DNA from 3 places in the Flavonifractor sp. DFI.6.63 genome. Region 1 is predicted to be linked to each of the others. Evidence: a T-box and tRNA genes for the amino acid it is inferred to sense, from the RefSeq annotation. Region 1 holds a T-box; the other regions hold tRNA genes.
The links. The T-box of region 1 lies ahead of NE547_RS08445 (glycine--tRNA ligase). A T-box ahead of a tRNA ligase gene usually reads a tRNA of that ligase, here a tRNA-Gly.
Positions count from the first base shown of each region.

Region 2: it encodes a tRNA-Gly, which carries the amino acid that the T-box ahead of NE547_RS08445 (glycine--tRNA ligase) is inferred to sense. The anticodon was not compared.
Region 3: it encodes a tRNA-Gly, which carries the amino acid that the T-box ahead of NE547_RS08445 (glycine--tRNA ligase) is inferred to sense. The anticodon was not compared.

Region 1 covers NZ_JANGBE010000012.1:69,920-73,182, reverse strand. Annotated here, with positions in the region: gene gpr (GPR endopeptidase) at 1-899, shown strand, start outside; T-box leader at 969-1,174, shown strand; gene NE547_RS08445 (glycine--tRNA ligase) at 1,230-2,648, shown strand; gene NE547_RS08440 (hypothetical protein) at 2,738-2,917, opposite strand; gene NE547_RS08435 (helix-turn-helix domain-containing protein) at 3,031-3,263, shown strand, end outside.
Region 2 covers NZ_JANGBE010000024.1:35,564-38,826, reverse strand. Annotated here, with positions in the region: gene NE547_RS12585 (LuxR C-terminal-related transcriptional regulator) at 1-392, opposite strand, end outside; tRNA gene NE547_RS12580 (tRNA-Lys) at 1,000-1,075, opposite strand; tRNA gene NE547_RS12575 (tRNA-Gln) at 1,079-1,153, opposite strand; tRNA gene NE547_RS12570 (tRNA-His) at 1,218-1,293, opposite strand; tRNA gene NE547_RS12565 (tRNA-Arg) at 1,380-1,456, opposite strand; tRNA gene NE547_RS12560 (tRNA-Gly) at 1,460-1,533, opposite strand; gene pyrB (aspartate carbamoyltransferase) at 1,624-2,682, opposite strand; gene NE547_RS12550 (putative ABC transporter permease) at 2,900-3,263, shown strand, end outside.
Region 3 covers NZ_JANGBE010000033.1:22,230-25,492, forward strand. Annotated here, with positions in the region: gene NE547_RS14570 (MFS transporter) at 1-861, opposite strand, end outside; gene NE547_RS14575 (MarR family winged helix-turn-helix transcriptional regulator) at 851-1,327, opposite strand; tRNA gene NE547_RS14580 (tRNA-Cys) at 1,838-1,911, opposite strand; tRNA gene NE547_RS14585 (tRNA-Gly) at 1,956-2,031, opposite strand; tRNA gene NE547_RS14590 (tRNA-Phe) at 2,123-2,198, opposite strand; tRNA gene NE547_RS14595 (tRNA-Asp) at 2,202-2,278, opposite strand; tRNA gene NE547_RS14600 (tRNA-Val) at 2,313-2,388, opposite strand; gene hslO (Hsp33 family molecular chaperone HslO) at 2,490-3,263, opposite strand, start outside.

The DNA of each region.
Region 1 (3,263 bases):
AACGGCGGACAGACCTGGCGGTGGAGGCCACACAGCTCTGGCAGGAGCAGGCGGGGGAGACCACGCAGCTCAGAGGCGTGCAGGCCAGGGACAGCGTGCGGGAGGGCTACAAGGTCACGACTGTGCGTATCCTGGACGAAAGCGGCGCCCAGGCCCTGGGCAAGCCGGTGGGGACCTATATCACGGTGGAGCTGGATGGCCTGCTGCGCCGGGAGGAGGACGCGTTTCCACGGGCGGCCCGGGCGCTGGCGGCGGAGCTGCGCGGCCTGCTGGACCTGAAGGAGGGGGATGCGGTGCTGGTGGCGGGCCTGGGCAACCGGGCCATCACGCCGGACGGGATCGGCCCCAAGGCCGCCGACCACACCCTGGTCACCCGCCATCTGGTAGAGCGGGTCCCGGAGCAGTTCGGCGCGTTCCGGCCCGTGTCCGCCCTGGCGGCGGGGGTGCTGGGCACCACCGGCATGGAGAGCGGGGAACTTATTTCCGCCGTGGTGGAAAAGACCCGCCCGGCCTGTGTGCTGGCGGTGGACGCTTTGGCGTCCCGGAGCCTGCGCCGGGTGGGGCGGACGGTGCAGCTCTCCGATACCGGCATCGTCCCCGGCTCGGGCGTGGGCAACCACCGTATGGCCCTGAACCGGGAGACGCTGGGGGTGCCCGTCATTGCCATCGGCGTGCCCACGGTGGTGGACGCGGCTACCCTGGCCTGCGACCTGCTGAGCGAGGCGGGCCGGGAGGACCTGGACCCGGCGGCCCTGTCCGGGGCGGGGGAGAACCTGATCGTCACCCCCCGGGAGGTGGATACCCAGGTCGGCGACCTGGCCAAGGTGATCGGATACGGGATCGATCTGGCGCTGCAGAGCGGCCTGGACGTGGCGGATATCGACCTGCTGCTGAGCTGATGCGCCCCGCCTGCCCGGAGGGTTTTGCTTGACGCTCCGGGGAAAAGGTGATACAATACCCCTCACGAAGGAAAGGCAAGGACCGGGAGGAGTACCCCGGGACCCGTTTCAGAGAGGAGCCGGGCGGTGCGAGGCTCTGCGGGAACCGGCGGGAAGGCGCCCGCGAGCCGCGGGGCGGAAATGCCCCGCCGGACCCGCCGTTACCGGGCAAGAGCGCGGGATTTCCCCGGAAATCCCGAATTCAGGTGGCACCGCGGACAACGTTCGCCCTGAGCAGATGCTCAGGGCGTTTTGTTTTGCGCAGAAATTACCATAAAGGAGTGTGTTTCGATGAAAAATACGGAAAAGACCATGGAGCAGGTCGTCAACCTCTGCAAGGGGCGGGGGTTCGTCTATCCGGGCAGCGAGATTTACGGCGGGCTGGCCAATTCCTGGGATTACGGCCCCCTGGGCGTGGAGCTGAAGAACAACGTCAAGCGCGCCTGGTGGAAAAAGTTTGTCCAGGAGAGCCCCTGCAACGTGGGCCTGGACGCCGCCATCCTCATGAATCCCGAGGTGTGGGTGGCCTCCGGCCACGTCTCCACCTTCAACGACCCGCTGATCGACTGCAAGGCCTGCAAAATGCGCCACCGGGCCGACAAGCTCATCGAGAACTGGTGCGCGGAGAACGCCCGTACCGACGTGAACGTGGAAGCCATGACCCAGGACGAGCTGGTGGCCTTTATCCGGGACAACGGCGTTACCTGTCCCGGCTGCGGCAAGAGCGATTTTACCGATATCCGCAAGTTTAACCTCATGTTCAAGACCCACCAGGGCGTCACCGAGGACAGCAGCACCGAGGTCTATCTGCGCCCCGAGACGGCCCAGGGCATCTTTGTCAACTTCCCGGCCATCCAGCGCACCACCCGGAAAAAGCTGCCCTTCGGCGTGTGCCAGGTGGGCAAGTCCTTCCGCAACGAGATCACCCCGGGCAACTTTATCTTCCGCATCCGGGAGTTCGAGCAGATGGAGCTGGAGTTCTTCTGCCAGCCGGGCACCGACCTGGAGTGGTTCTCCTACTGGCGGGAGTTCTGCCATCAGTGGCTGCTGAACCTGGGCATCAAGGACGAGGACCTGCGCCTGCGGGACCACGAGCCGGAGGAGCTGGCCTTCTATTCCAAGGCGACCACCGACTTTGAGTTTTTATTCCCCTTCGGCTGGGGCGAGCTTTGGGGCGTGGCCGACCGCACGGACTATGACCTGAAGCAGCATCAGGAGCACTCCGGCAAGGACCTGACCTACTTCGACCAGGAGAAGAACGAGCACTATATCCCCTACGTGATCGAGCCCTCCCTGGGCGCCGACCGGGTCACGCTGGCGTTTCTGGTGGAAGCCTACGACGAGGAGGTCGTGGACGCCGAGAAGAACGACGTGCGCACCGTCATGCGCTTCCATCCGGCCCTGGCCCCCTTCAAATGCGCCGTGCTGCCCCTGTCCAAGAAGCTGGGGGAGAAGGCGCTGGAGCTGCGGGATGCGCTGGCCCGCGACTTTATGGTGGACTACGACGAGGCCGGCTCCATCGGCAAGCGCTACCGCCGCCAGGACGAGATCGGCACGCCCTTCTGCATTACGGTGGACTTCCAGACCGTGGGGGACGACAAGACCGAGGCCGACCACTGCGTCACCGTCCGGGAGCGGGACACCATGGAGCAGGTCCGGATCCCCATCGATCAGGTCAAGGCCTATATCGCCGAGCGTGTGAAGTTCTGAAAACAACCGGAAGCCGCAGGACACAGCTGTGTCCGGCGGCTTCCGGTTGTTCCGCGGGCGTCCGTGCCGCCCGGATGGGCCGCGCCGGCTCATACCGTATGCCCCCGCTCCCGCAGCACCGCCGCCATGGCCTCCCGATGGGTCCCGGTGACGGCCTGCATCCACTTGAGCAGCACGGAGTCGCTGACACATTGGTACTGGCCCTTTAACCGGTCCAGGTCCTCTGTTTGTGCCAGGGAGCGCCTCTGTTCCGCGGTTTTCCGATCCATTTGCCCTCATCTCCTTGAGAATATATTTATAAATATAATATAAATTATTATAGATGTAAATATAGCCTTCGGTTTTTGCTATTGTTATAACAAAAACGGGACGAGGTATTTTTATGGAGATAGGAAAGCGCATCGCCGCGCTCCGGGAGACGAAAGGATGGACCACGAATCGGCTGGCCAACCAGTGCGGACTGTCCCAAAGCTTCCTGCGGTCGGTGGAGCTGGGCGAGAAGGGGATCTCGGTGGAGAGCCTGTCCTTGCTGTGCGATGCGCTGGGCGTCTCGCTGAAGCAGTTTTTTGACCAGCCCTCGGGGCAGGACACAGAGCGTGAGGCCCTGCTCCGGCA
Region 2 (3,263 bases), on a different contig from region 1:
GGCAGTCCGGAGAGTTCGAAGCTGTCCAGCACCAGATAGGTCTCCCGCGGACACTCCAGGTTTTCCAACACCTCCGCCGTATCGGCGGCGGTATCGCTGTTCGGGATGCCGATGGCGGAAAGCTCTTCCGCGCAGCCCTGGTCCACCCGGGCGATCAGCCTGCAGATGCTGTTCCACGAGGCCGCCGCCTGCCGCACCAGAAAGGTATGCCGCAGCACCGGCGTAGTCTGAGACAAGTTCTGCTCCAAAAAATGATTCAGCGCAGTGGTCTTCCCAAACCCTGCCGGCGCGTGGGCAATGGTCAGCGGGTAGTCCTTCAGATAGCTCAGCTTCTCCTGGATCACAGCCGGGAAATAAAGGGCGGCCGGGTTGATCTTTCTTCCTCTTGGCATACGGATCCCTTCCTTCGCAGCAGGCATGTCCAGCCCGCCGCATATAGTATTATTACAGCAGTTTTTTCCGGCCCGGTCAAGCCCCAGTTTGAACCGGCGTCCAAGCAGGGCGACCCGCGGAAGCGGCAGCAACGTCAAGGCCACCCCTCTCAGGGGTGGCCTTGACGTTGCTGGTCACTTCAGGTATCAGAAGCGCCGCGCCCATTCGGAGTAAAGCGGGGAATGGCTGCGGCGAAGTGTACTTCCACCGTCAATAAAGATACCATCGGGGCGCAGGCGGCGCGCTCCCCGAAGCCCAACGCTTTAAGTGCCGGGGCATTGAGGAGCTAACAAGCCGCCCCACAGCGGCGGCGCCTTGGCCGCAGGGCAAAAGCCTTGGCGCAGGGCGAATTCACTTTGCCCGAACCGTTTCACCTGTCAATACCAGGGGCGGAGCCGCCTTCTGGCGGCCGCGCCGGGTGGCGCGGCGCAAGCGTTTTGCCGCAGGCAAAACCTTGGCGCAGGCGGAATCCACTTCCGCCGAGCCTATCAAATACCGAAGGGTGGAGCCGCCTCTGGGCGGCGGGACCCAAAACAAAAGGACATCCGTAAGGATGTCCTTTTGTTTTGGTGACCCGTCGGGGATTCGAACCCCGGACCCACTGCTTAAAAGGCAGTTGCTCTGCCGACTGAGCTAACGAGTCACATGGCTGGGATGGCAGGGCTCGAACCTGCGAATGCGGGAGTCAAAGTCCCGTGCCTTACCACTTGGCTACACCCCAACATAGCAGGTTCCAAAGCAAAGGGCCGGAGCGGACGCTCCGGCCCTTCCGCCTTGAGTTTGTATGGGGTGGATGACGGGACTCGAACCCGCGACACTCGGAACCACAATCCGATGCTCTACCAACTGAACTACATCCACCATGGATTTGCCACGCCAGGAGTTTGGGCGATCAGGAAACATACCAGCGGCATGTTTCCTGGTCAAAACACCGATTTCCTCATTTTTGGCACGCCTGAAGGGACTCGAACCCCTGACCCACTGCTTAGAAGGCAGTTGCTCTATCCACCTGAGCTACAGGCGCATATGGAGCGGGTGATGGGAATCGAACCCACGCGACCAGCTTGGAAGGCTGGGATTCTACCATTGAACTACACCCGCACGGGCGCCGATACTCAGAGAATGTCAGCCAAAGAATAATAGCACATCCGAGCCGGTTTGTCAACGCCCTTTTCCCTGATTTTGAAGGATTTACCGCAGCTGTGCGTCGCAGAAGGCGCAGCAGTCCACACCGCCGTTCTGTTTGACCAGGGGCGGAAGGTAGTGCTCGGTCTGGGTGATGCAGTTGGGGTTGGAACAGACCGGCCCCTTCCCGATCTCCACCGCGCCTGGGTCCATACGCTCCTGATTGGCCAGGTCTGTGAGCAGCGCCATCCGCGCGAACATGCCGTAGCGGGCCTGCTCGAAATAGACCGCCCTGGGATCGTCGTCCACGTCGATGGCGATCTCGTCCACCCGGGGCAGCGGATGCATGACCAGCAGGTTCTGCCGGGCCCGCTCCAGCTTGCGGCGGGTGAGCACATAAATCCCCCTGTTGCGCTCGTATTCCAGCGGGTCCACAAAGCGCTCCCGCTGAATGCGGGTCATATAGAGCACATCCAGCTGGGGAATGACGGTCTCCAATCCGGTGACTTCCACAAACCAGAGGCCACGCTCCTTCATAAACGCGCGGATATACTCGGGCACCGCCAGCTCGCGGGGGGCGATGAGGTAAAACTTCACGCCCTCAAACTTGGCCAGGGCCTTGATGAGGGAGTGCACCGTGCGCCCGTTCTTGAGATCGCCGCACAGCCCCACCGACAGGCCGTCCACGCTCCCCCGAAGGCGGGTGATGGTGGTCAGGTCGGCGGTGGTCTGGGTGGGGTGCATATGCCCGCCGTCCCCGGCGTTGATGACCGGTACGTTGGAGTACAGGGAGGCCGCTTTGGCGGCGCCCTCTTTCGGATTGCGCATGACCACCACGTCGGCATAGCCGGAGACCATCTTGATGGTGTCTTTCAGGGTCTCCCCCTTTGCGGTGGAGGTGGAGCGCGGGTCGGCAAAGCCGAACACCGTGCCGCCCACCCGGAGTATGGCGGCCTGGAAGGAGAAGTTGGTGCGGGTGGAGGGCTCATAAAACAGGCTGGCCATGACCCGCCCCCGGCAGGCGTCCATAAAATCGGCGGGGTGGTCCATAATCGCACTGCACCGCTGGTACAGCGCTTCCCACTCCGCCCGCGTCAGGTCTCCAAAATCGATCAGATGCCGCATTTCGATCCAAGTCCCCTTTTGAATTTTTTCTATCTTATCACATGCCACCCCGGACAGGCAATAGGGGATTTGACGATTTTCCGCCTCTTTCGGCGTCCCGCCTTGGCGCCCCTCCCCAGGACTGCCTTTTTTGCTAAAAAATGCACCGTATGATTTTTTTCGCCCCGTCCATGCTATCTCCAGTGGACCCAACTATCGTATGGACGGAGGCTCCGCCGTGATCCTGTGGTTCTGGTATTTTGTGATCTATAGTTTTCTGGGCTTTCTGACGGAGGTGGCCTTTGCCCGCCTCACCCGCAACCCCAAACGGGACCGGAAATGCCGCTATTTTCTCCCCCTGTGTCCGGTATACGGTCTGGGGGCCATCGCTATCCTGCTGCTGCCGGAGCCGGTACGGCAAAACCCGCTTCTGCTCTTTCCCTGTTCCGCACTGGTCTGCACGGCGGTGGAATATGGGACCGGCCTTTTCTATGAAACGTTTGCCCGGGTGTCTTTCTGGGACTACTCCCATCTGCCGCTGAACCTGGGCGGGCGGGTCTGCCTGCTCTTTGCCCTGTTTTGGGGGTTTTTGGCTCTGGCGC
Region 3 (3,263 bases), on a different contig from region 1:
CAGGGCGGCCACGGCGTCTACCAGCATCGCTCCGGCATAGAGCAGCGGCAGCGTCCCGCCGCTTACCAGCGCGGAGGTCTGCACAAGGCCGGCAGCCAGTCCCGTATAGGTGCGGGAGATGTGCATGATCACAATGGAATAGTCGATAAATCCAAAGGCAAAGAGACTGATCCCGGCAATATAGAGGATGAACTCCTTCTTCATTTTGAACGGGACATACTCTTTGCTTTCCGGCTCAAAGCATTCCGGGTTCGGGAATCGGTATCTGGTTACCAGCAGCAGGACGATCGTGATCACACTGGGGACCGCCAGTACCGCAAAGCAGGCGGAGTAGATCTGAAACACAGTTCCATCCGTCTTGAAGAGCATGACAAGATACAGCAGCACGGGCCCGAGAAACGCGCCGATCTGGTCGAGCACCTCCTGAATGCCGAAGCTCTTGCCCACGCCCTCCTGTGCGGCGGCAAAGGACAGTATCGTATCCTTTGCGGGCTTTTTGATGGCCTTGCCCATCCGCTGAACGATCAGCAGCGCGCAGGCCCCGATCCATCCGTGCTCTCCCACCAGCGCAAGCGCAGGCACCGCCAGCACATCCAGGAGATAGCCCGCAATCGTCATGGGCCAGTACTGCTTTGTTCGATCCGTCAGTTTCCCGAATACATAGCGCATGGAGTAGCCTATCAGTTCTCCAAGCCCGGAAACAAATCCGATCGTACCCGCAGAAGCGCCGAGCAGGGAGAGATATGCGCCGCGGATGCTGGATGCCCCCTCGTGGGTCATATCCGAAAACAGGCTGACAATGCCGAACAGAAGAATAAACAGCATCGCCTGGGAGAGTCTTTTCCGCTTGCTATGCTTCATCCGGCCGGCACCCTTTCATTCTTTGATTCATTTCCGGAAAATCCGCCCTGCTCTCTGCTTTACACCGCCGGTACAGTCTGTCCAGAAGCCGTGCAAATTCCTGTTTTTCCGCCTCCGGCAGCGGCTGCAGCAGCCACTCGTAAAACAGCGCCTCCACATGCGCTTTGGAATGTTTCAATCCTTCCGCTTTTTCTGTGGCAAACAGCAGCTGGCTCCGTCCGTCGTTGGGATTCTCTTTCCGGATCAGATACCCCTTCGCCTCCAGATTGGCCGTCTGTCTTGCGACGGCCCCTTTGTCGATCCCGACGATCCTGCACACGCCCGCCTGTGTAATGCCGGGATTCTTACGGATCGCATGGAGCACATCGAATTCCGCGGTACCGATCCCGTCTTCCCGAAGGGTACGGACTGTAAATTTGCCGACTTCCCGCGCAATTTTTGTAATTTTTCTTTTGGTAATATCCATTGCCGCCTCACGTCAAAAAGATGTAGCATCAACCAAATCAGATGATACCACATCTTTTTGGTTTGTCAAGCAGCAAGCTTACGGCCCGGGCAGGCTTTCCTTCTGCGCCGCCTCCAAACGAAAAGACACACCATTCGGTGTGTCTTTTCGTTTCAGGCTGCCGAAAACCCTCCTGGAGAAGAGCCTGGCAGAGTTGAGTCGTCCGCAGACGACGGAAGGAAAGGAAGTTCCGTCATTTCCGGCGACACGTGCGTCGGAAATGACACCTTTCATGACGGACAGGGCGACTTTTCTGCAAGAATCGAGCCCTGTCCGTCATGCATCCCTCGGTCGAAAAAGGCCAGAGGCCTTTTTCGGCAAACTGAGACCGGATCGGGACCCGCGCGGCGGGGCGGCGCTTCTGCGCCGCTGGCGCAAACCCTTGGCGCAAAGCGAATTCACTTCGCCCGAGCATTGAACTATCCCCAGGTATCCAAAAAGAAACACCAGCCGTTGGCTGGTGTTTCTTTTTGGAGGCGACACCCAGATTCGAACTGGGGGTGGAGCTTTTGCAGAGCTCTGCCTTACCACTTGGCTATGTCGCCCTATGGATAACAGGAGCAATTCTTTGCTCCTGTTATCATTTGTCTGGAGCAGGTGACGAGGCTCGAACTCGCTACCTCCACCTTGGCAAGGTGGCGCTCTACCAGATGAGCTACACCTGCGTGTCAACAGCACATCTTATGCCCAAGGCACGCATTTGATACCTATGAAACTGTCTTCCCCGGCGGACGCCCACAGGCATCCGCCGGAGAATGGTGCCTCCGGCCGGAATCGAACCAGCGACACGGGGATTTTCAGTCCCCTGCTCTACCAACTGAGCTACAGAGGCGAATGGCGACGCGGAAGGGACTTGAACCCTCGACCTCCGGCGTGACAGGCCGGCGTTCTAACCAACTGAACTACCGCGCCAGACGGTAGGGGGTTTGGGGAACCGCAATGCGGCTGGTGGGAACAACAGGGCTCGAACCTGTGACATCATGCTTGTAAGGCATGCGCTCTCCCAGCTGAGCTATGCTCCCTTGTCCGTGCTCAAACTCAAGCAGCGAAGGTTATTATACTAAAACCTCCCACTCTTGTCAACCACTAAAATCACTTTTCCCACATTTTTTGCTGGCGTCTCTTACAGAGACGCCAGCAGCGCCTCCAGCGCTTCCCGGGAATAGTGGTACGCCTGATCGCAGAACTGACACGTCAGCTCCGCCTTCCCCTGCTCCCGGATCAGCGCCTCCAGCTCCTCCCGGCCCATACTGATCAGGGCCCGGGTCACCCGGTCCCGGCTGCAATAGCAGCGGTACTCCACCGGCTCCTGCGCGAGCACCTCCAGCTCGAACGCCCCCAGCACCTGCTCCAGCAGCGCCCGCGCGTCGGCGCCGGAGCGCAGGGCCTCTGTGACGGGCCCCACCGTCTGGATGCCCTGCTCAATGGCGCTGATCACTCCATCGTCCGCGCCGGGCAGCAGCTGGATCAGATATCCCCCGGCGCACAGCACGCTCTGGTCGACCTCCACCAGCACGCCCAGCGCGCAGGCCGTTGGGATCTGTTCGCTTTCCGCGAAGTAGGAGGTCACATCCTCGGCGATCTCCCCGGAGACCAGAGGGACCGTGCCCACATAGGGCTCTTTCATCTGCAGGTCCTTGATGACGGTCAAAGCGCCGGGAAGCCCCACGGCGGAGCCCACATCCAGTTTGGCCGGCCCCTTGAGGGGCAGATCCACCTGGGGATTCTGCACATACCCCCGGGCGTTTCCGGAGCTGTCGGATACCACGGTGATCCGTCCCAGGGGGCCCGCGCCCTTGATCTGTAGGGTGACGGAGCCCTTCTCCTCTTTGAGCTGATTTCCCATCATGGAACAGGCCATGAGGGCGCGGCCCAGCGCGGCGGTGGCCACGGGCAG